DNA from 3 places in the Streptomyces sp. NPDC048288 genome. Region 3 is predicted to be linked to each of the others. Evidence: riboswitches for the same ligand, from Rfam matches in the RefSeq annotation. Region 3 holds a riboswitch; each other region holds the start of a gene.
What was found. A riboswitch is a leader RNA that binds a small molecule or an ion and turns the genes downstream of it on or off. The one in region 3 is predicted to bind cyclic di-AMP.
Positions count from the first base shown of each region.

Region 1: another riboswitch for cyclic di-AMP. It lies ahead of ACGFZS_RS13405 (NlpC/P60 family protein); the one in region 3 lies ahead of ACGFZS_RS14440 (transglycosylase SLT domain-containing protein).
Region 2: another riboswitch for cyclic di-AMP. It lies ahead of ACGFZS_RS46085 (M23 family metallopeptidase); the one in region 3 lies ahead of ACGFZS_RS14440 (transglycosylase SLT domain-containing protein).

Region 1 covers NZ_JBICZD010000003.1:469,370-471,625, forward strand. The annotation lists gene pcrA (DNA helicase PcrA) at 1-796, opposite strand, end outside; cyclic di-AMP (ydaO/yuaA leader) riboswitch at 1,130-1,302, shown strand; gene ACGFZS_RS13405 (NlpC/P60 family protein) at 1,311-2,256, shown strand, end outside.
Region 2 covers NZ_JBICZD010000021.1:53,992-56,247, forward strand. The annotation lists gene ACGFZS_RS46080 (M16 family metallopeptidase) at 1-594, shown strand, start outside; cyclic di-AMP (ydaO/yuaA leader) riboswitch at 797-960, shown strand; gene ACGFZS_RS46085 (M23 family metallopeptidase) at 973-1,728, shown strand; gene ACGFZS_RS46090 (GntR family transcriptional regulator) at 1,926-2,256, shown strand, end outside.
Region 3 covers NZ_JBICZD010000003.1:673,227-675,482, forward strand. The annotation lists cyclic di-AMP (ydaO/yuaA leader) riboswitch at 1,057-1,252, shown strand; gene ACGFZS_RS14440 (transglycosylase SLT domain-containing protein) at 1,258-1,755, shown strand; gene ACGFZS_RS14445 (HAD family hydrolase) at 1,851-2,256, opposite strand, start outside.

The sequences.
Region 1 (2,256 bases), 200 kb from region 3:
CGCGCAGCAGGTTGACCGTGGTCATGATCAGGTCGTCGAAGTCGAGGGCGTTCGCCTCGCGCAGCCGCGACTGGTAGAGGGCGTAGGCCTGGGCGAGGGTCTTCTCGAAGCCGTCGCTCGCGCGGGCGGCGAAGTCCTCCTCGTCGACCAGCTCGTTCTTCAGGTTGCTGACCTGGGCGCTGAACGACTTCGGCGGGTAGCGCTTGGGGTCGAGGTCCAGGTCGCGGCAGACCAGGGCCATCAGCCGCTTGGAGTCGGCCGCGTCGTAGATCGAGAAGGAGGAGGTGAAGCCGAGCTTCTTGCTCTCCCTGCGCAGGATCCGCACGCAGGCGCTGTGGAAGGTCATCACCCACATCGCGTTCGCGCGCGGGCCGACGAGCTGCTCGACGCGCTCCTTCATCTCGCCCGCGGCCTTGTTGGTGAAGGTGATCGCGAGGATCTGGCCCGGGTGGACATGGCGCTCGCCGAGGAGGTGGGCGATGCGGTGGGTGAGCACGCGCGTCTTGCCGGAGCCGGCGCCGGCCACGATGAGCAGCGGGGAGCCGGCGTGCACGACCGCCGCCCGCTGGTTGTCGTTCAGTCCGTCCAGGAGCGCCGCCGCGTCCAGGGCGGGGCGGGGGGCGCCGTCGCGGTAGTGGGCGTCCCGGTCCGGGGGCGCGTCGAACTTCCCGCCGAACAGGTCGTCCGGAATCGGCTCCGGTACGTGCTCGTCCTCGGGCGGCGGCGGGGGTTCCTCCTCGTGGCCGCGCGGGGGCTGGAGGCTCGCCAGGAAGCTGTCGTCAAAGAGGCTGCTCATCGCTCTCCGAGTCTAGGCCGCCCCACTGACAACCGGCCGCCACCCCGAAAACTCGCCCGGGTGACCGCACGGATTCCCTCCGTCACGGCCGGTCGGCGCACGTCACGCGCGGCTGCGAGCGGCCGAGGGCGACCACGCGGGTCCGGAAGCCGCCGCATCGAACACCCGGCAAATCGCCCACAACACCCTGAATCACCCGGCCCGAACTCGCCCGAACGCCAAGGTCACGAAAATGTATCGGGCATATCGCACATCAACCTTCACACGGGCCACACGAGTTGGCTAGCGTGCCGGTCAGGCCGTACGACACCCACCGGCGAACGTCGCCGGGCCGTACGGCCTCCGCCGAGTCCGGGACGCCCTCGCGCGTCCGGAGCCGGGGACCCACACCGACCTTGGGGTGAATCGGTCCCAACTCCCCTCCCGGGGAGGGACCGTAGGGCAACCCTTCCGAACCACCCGCCCGAACCCGACAGCTAACTCGGTAGGCGGAACATGGAAGGAGTCGCCTCCGTTGGCGTCGCACCGCAAGTCCCGCCCCTCGGGAACGCGCGTAGCAGGCATACGCACCCCCGCCCTGGCCACCGCCGCCCTCACCTCCGTCGCCCTGCTCTCGCAGACGGCCAACGCCGCGCCCTCCGCGGACGGCAAGCCGAGCATGGAGGAGGTGGAGAAGAAGGTCGACGACCTCTACCGGCAGGCCGAGTCGGCGACCGAGAAGTACAACGCGGCCAAGGAGAAGACCGGTACGCAGCGCAAGCAGGTCGACACCCTGCTCGACGACGTGGCCAAGCGCACGGACCGGCTGAACAAGGCGCGTGAGGAGCTGGGGTCGTTCGCCGCGGCCCAGTACCGGACCGGCGCCAGCGCCCCCGACACGGCGACCTTCCTGCTCGCGGACAGTCCGCAGGACTACTTCGACCAGACGCAGCTGATGAGCCGGCTGACCTCGCGCCAGAAGGACGCGGTCGACGACTACGCCACCCAGCAGTCCGCGACCATGAAGAAGCGGCAGGAGGCCGCCAAGAGCCTCGAGACGCTCACCGAGACGCAGGACGACCTCAAGACCGCCAAGACCACCGTCCAGACGAAACTGGCCTCCGCGCGGGAGCTGCTCTCCAAGCTGACGGCGCAGGAGAAGGCGCGGCTGGCCCAGATCGAGAAGCAGAAGCAGGAGGCGGCGGCGCGCAAGGCCGCGGAGCTCGCGAAGCAGCAGGCGGCCGCCGCTGCCGCGGCCGAGCAGGACACCTCGTCGTCCTCCTCGTCGACGTCGTCCTCCAGCGGCTCCTCGTCCTCCGACTCCTCCTACGCCACGAAGGCCGCCAAGGCCATCGCCTTCGCCCGCGCGCAGATCGGCAAGCCGTACGTCTGGGGAGCGACCGGCCCCGGCTCCTACGACTGCTCCGGGCTCTCGCAGGCCGCCTGGAAGGCCGCGGGCGTCTCCCTGCCGCGCACCACCT
Region 2 (2,256 bases), on a different contig from region 3:
CAGCTGCTCATCGGCCGCGTCGGCCCCGACCGGCACGACCGGGTCTGGCCCGCCCAGGTGCTCGGCACCTACTGCCTGGGCGGCACCCTCACCTCCCGCCTGGACCGCGTCCTGCGCGAGGAGAAGGGCTACACCTACGGCGTCCGCTCCTTCGGCCAGGTCCTGCGCTCCGCCCCCGACGGCACCGGCGCCTCGATGCTCGCCATCAGCGGCTCCGTGGACACCCCGAACACCGGTCCCGCCCTCCAGGACCTGTGGACGGTGCTGCGCACCCTCGCCGCCGAGGGCCTGACGGACGCCGAGCGCGATGTGGCCGTGCAGAACCTCGTCGGCGTGGCGCCGCTCAAGTACGAGACGGCGGCGGCCGTCGCGGGCACCCTGGCCGACCAGGTCGATCAGCACCTGCCCGACGACTTCCAGGCCACGCTCTACCGGCAACTGGCCGCCACCGGCACCGTGGAGGCCACCGCGGCCGTCGTGAACGCCTTCCCGGTGGACCGTCTGGTGACCGTCCTCGTCGGTGACGCGGCACAGATCAAGGAGCCCGTCGAGGCCCTCGGGATCGGCACCGTCACGGTCGTCGCCGCCGAGTAGCCGGACGGCGGACACGCGCGCGTGCGAGGGCCCTGGTGACCGTGGTGTCACCAGGGCCCTTAAATGTCCGAATTGGGGCGGAGGTTGCCTGTCTGCCCTGTGGGATGCGCTACAAAAAACGTGATCCGTTTGGGCATTGAGAGCCCGCCCTCATAGGTTCTTCCGGGCTGTCCGTCAGGCAGTGCGCCGCGCCCGCGGCACCGGACAGCCATCGCCGAGTCCCCGTACGGCGCGAGCCAGGGGAGCCGGGGACCCACGTCGTCCCTGGGGTGAATCGGGCGCCCGCGCGAGCCGCGAGGGGGCCCGTAGGAGACCTTCCTGCTCCGAACCCGTCAGCTAACCCGGTAGGCGAGAGGGAAGGAAAGGACCAGCCTCTACATGGCGTTCATGTGCGCCTCCGGGAAGCACCGTCGTCCCGGCCGGGTGAAGCGCACCACCGCGCAGGCCGCCGGTATCGCGGCTCTCACCACCACCGGTGTCATCGGCACCGTCTCCGCAGCCCCGGCGCTCGCCGCCGAGAACTCCGTCGAGCAGACCGGCCTCACCCCGGTCATCACGGTCAGCGACACGGTCGCCGACCAGATCGACGCCCAGGCCGCCGCGCAGCAGGCCGCCGCCGACCGCAAGGCCGCCGAGGAGGCCGCGCGCAAGAAGGCCGTCGCGGAGGTCAAGAAGGAGCGCGCGGCCAAGGCGCGCGCCGCGCGGGAGGCCGAGCGCAAGCGGCTCAACGCCTTCGTCGCGCCGATCTCCGACTCGTACGTCTCCACCGGCTACAAGACCGGCGGCTCCCTGTGGTCCTCGGGTGCCCACACCGGCATCGACTTCCACGCCGCCAGTGGCACGGTCGTGCACGCGGTCGGCACCGGCACGGTCGTCTCCACCGGCTGGGGCGGGGCCTACGGCAACCAGATCGTCATCAAGATGGCCGACGGCATGTACACCCAGTACGGCCACCTGTCGTCCATCGGCGTCTCGGTGGGCCAGAAGGTCACCCCGGGCCAGCAGATCGGTCTCTCCGGGTCCACGGGCAACACGACCGGCCCGCACCTCCACTTCGAGGCCCGCACGACCCCCGAGTACGGCTCGGACGTCGATCCGGTCGCCTACCTCCGCAAGCACGGCGTGAACGTCTGACGCGGACGGTGTGAGCACCGCGAGATCTTCCGAAGCCCCGGCTCCCGAGCCGGGGCTTTCGCCGTTTTCGCGCCCTTGCTGTCCAAAATATATCCATGGAATCCGGCCCCCCGTCGGAAATTCCCGCTCATTGCAATAGAGTCACGGAACGGGCGCCACTCGGCGGCGTTTCACGGGGATTAAGACGGAGGTCGGTCATGCGTATTCCGGCGCACTCGGTATGCACGGCGATCCGGGACGACATCGTCGCGGGTGTCTACGAGCGCGGCAGCCGGCTCACCGAGGAACTCCTGGCCCGCCGCTACGGCGTCTCGCGCGTCCCCGTCCGCGAGGCCCTGCGCACGCTGGAGGCCGAGGGCTTCGTGGTCACGCGCCGGCACGCGGGCGCGTGCGTCGCCGAACCGAGCGAGCAGGAGGCCGCCGACCTGCTGGAGATGCGCCTGCTGCTGGAGCCGCTGGGCGCCTCCCGGGCCGCCCAGCGCCGCACCGAGGCCCACCTGAAGGTGTTGCGCGGACTCGTCAGGCTGG
Region 3 (2,256 bases):
TGTCCACTGGCGGTTACACGGTTTGTCGATAGGTCGCTGCCATCACTCAAGTCAGCGTATCCGGTCAGGTTTCGATCACCGAGGGCGCCCACCGTTACACCCCGGGCGCTATCGGATCACGACCGGTATGTTTTTGATCAGCTGATACGACCTGACATCCACTGACTTAACAGGAAGTGCTGGCGGTTGTCCCGAACCGCGGCATAGGCCGTGTCCCTGAGCGGCACCGCCGGGTCCGGGTCGGGCGGGTCCGGGTCCGGGTCGGGCGGGTCCGGCGGCAGAGTCGCGTCGGGGAGCGACCGCACCTCCTCCGGGCGACATCACCTGCCCGGGGGTACCCCTTCCGCCACCGGCGGAAGCCGACGGGCACACATCATGCCCGCCCGGGCCCCCTCCCGCGTTCACGGGACGGCCCACGAGGACCTCCGCACGGACGAGACCGACGCCACCTTCGGCACCTCCCACCACCGCGGACACTTCACCATGACAACGACCGGCCCCGCAGCGGGGGTTCCGCCTCATGGCGGACACGCACGCGCCGGAGGGGACCGGCCCACCACTCGGCACGACGTGACCAGGATCACGCACCCGCCGAGAGCGACCCTTCCCTTCATCGGGCGCGAGCGACCGGGGCATTCACCCCTAAAGTCCGAAATCATCCGCAATGCAAAAAGTCAGACTACATGCGAAATCACCCGTGACGCGGGTCACTTTCTCACCCCTAAAGGGGCATTTCGCACGAATGAGAATGGGTCCACTTTCGGCCCGACCCAGAGATGAGCGGATTCCAGGAAATCCCTCATGTCCGATTTGACTTAATTGCGGGTTCGTGAAGTAGGTCACGCGGGGTCAGATGCCACATATCACGTAAGGCGACCCTTCCTTCCCTTTCCCTGTGGGCGAGTTGAGGGTTGGCAACCGCAAAGGATCAAGCACCCCATACGTCGCAGATCAAGGTCAATCAGTTCTTTATGTGAATCTGACACTTGTTCCGGACATGTGCTCTCGCATACGTTCCCGCTCGCCGGGCGGACGCCGAATCCTGCCGCCGCCCGTCGTGACCCATTGACGAGTCCATTCGCACGGCAGGAGCGGGGGAACCAGGTAAGCCGCCGTACCGGGCGACCGACGTCATCGACGGACGTCGTACCGGAACGGCTAGGGGTGAAGTCGCCTCGCCTTCGGGCGGTGCGGCCGGGCACTCCCCGGGCCCGAACCCGACAGCTCACCTCGCAGGCGACGGAGAGGAACTTCGCCATGTCTGCTGCCGCTCAGAACCGCCGTCCCCGCCGTAACCGCATCGTCCGCGCGCTCGCCGCCGTCGGCACCGGCGCCGCCGTACTCGCCCTCCCGCTCATCGGGGCGACCGCCGCCTCGGCCGCCGTCGCCTCCGCCCCCACCGCCACGACGCCCTCGACGACCCTTGCCGGGTACCCGAACAACCTCGACGGCTGGATCCGGGAGTCGCTCGCGATCATGGCGGAGAGGCACATCCCGGGCACCTACAACGGCATCTACCGCAACGTGATTCGCGAGTCCTCCGGCAACCCGCAGGCGATCAACCTCTGGGACTCCAACGCGGCCAAGGGCATCCCGTCCAAGGGCCTGCTCCAGGTGATCGACCCGACGTTCAAGACCTACCACGTGGTCGGCACGTCGTTCGACATCTACGACCCGGTCGCGAACATCACCGCCGCCTGCAACTACGCCGCCGCGCGGTACGGCTCGATCGACAACGTCCACGGCGCCTACTGATCACCGAGGTTTGAGGCGGCCCGAGCCGCTTAATGGCGTCCGACGGCCTTATGGCCTCATGACGTCATGACCTCGTGGCCGTATGGGCAACAGCGTTACGGGAACAGTCCTTCGAGGACGACGGCGATTCCGTCGTCCTCGTTCGACAAGGTGATCCGGTCGGCCACCGCCTTGAGTTCGGGGTGGGCGTTGGCCATCGCCACCCCGTAGGCCGCCCAGTCGAACATGGGGATGTCGTTGGGCATGTCCCCGAAGGCGATGGCCTGTTCGGGGCTCAGTCCCAGATGGTCGGCGGCCAGCGCCAGCCCCGTCGCCTTGGTCACCCCGCACGGCTGGAGTTCGACGGTTCCCGGCCCCGACATGGTGACCGTGGCGAGCGACCCGACCACCGCGCGGGCGGTCGCCGCCAGCTCGTCGTCGGACAGGGTGTGGTGGCGCAGCAGCACTTTGCTGATGGGCGCGCACCACAGGTCGTCGCGTCGGCCCACGCGCAGGGCGGGC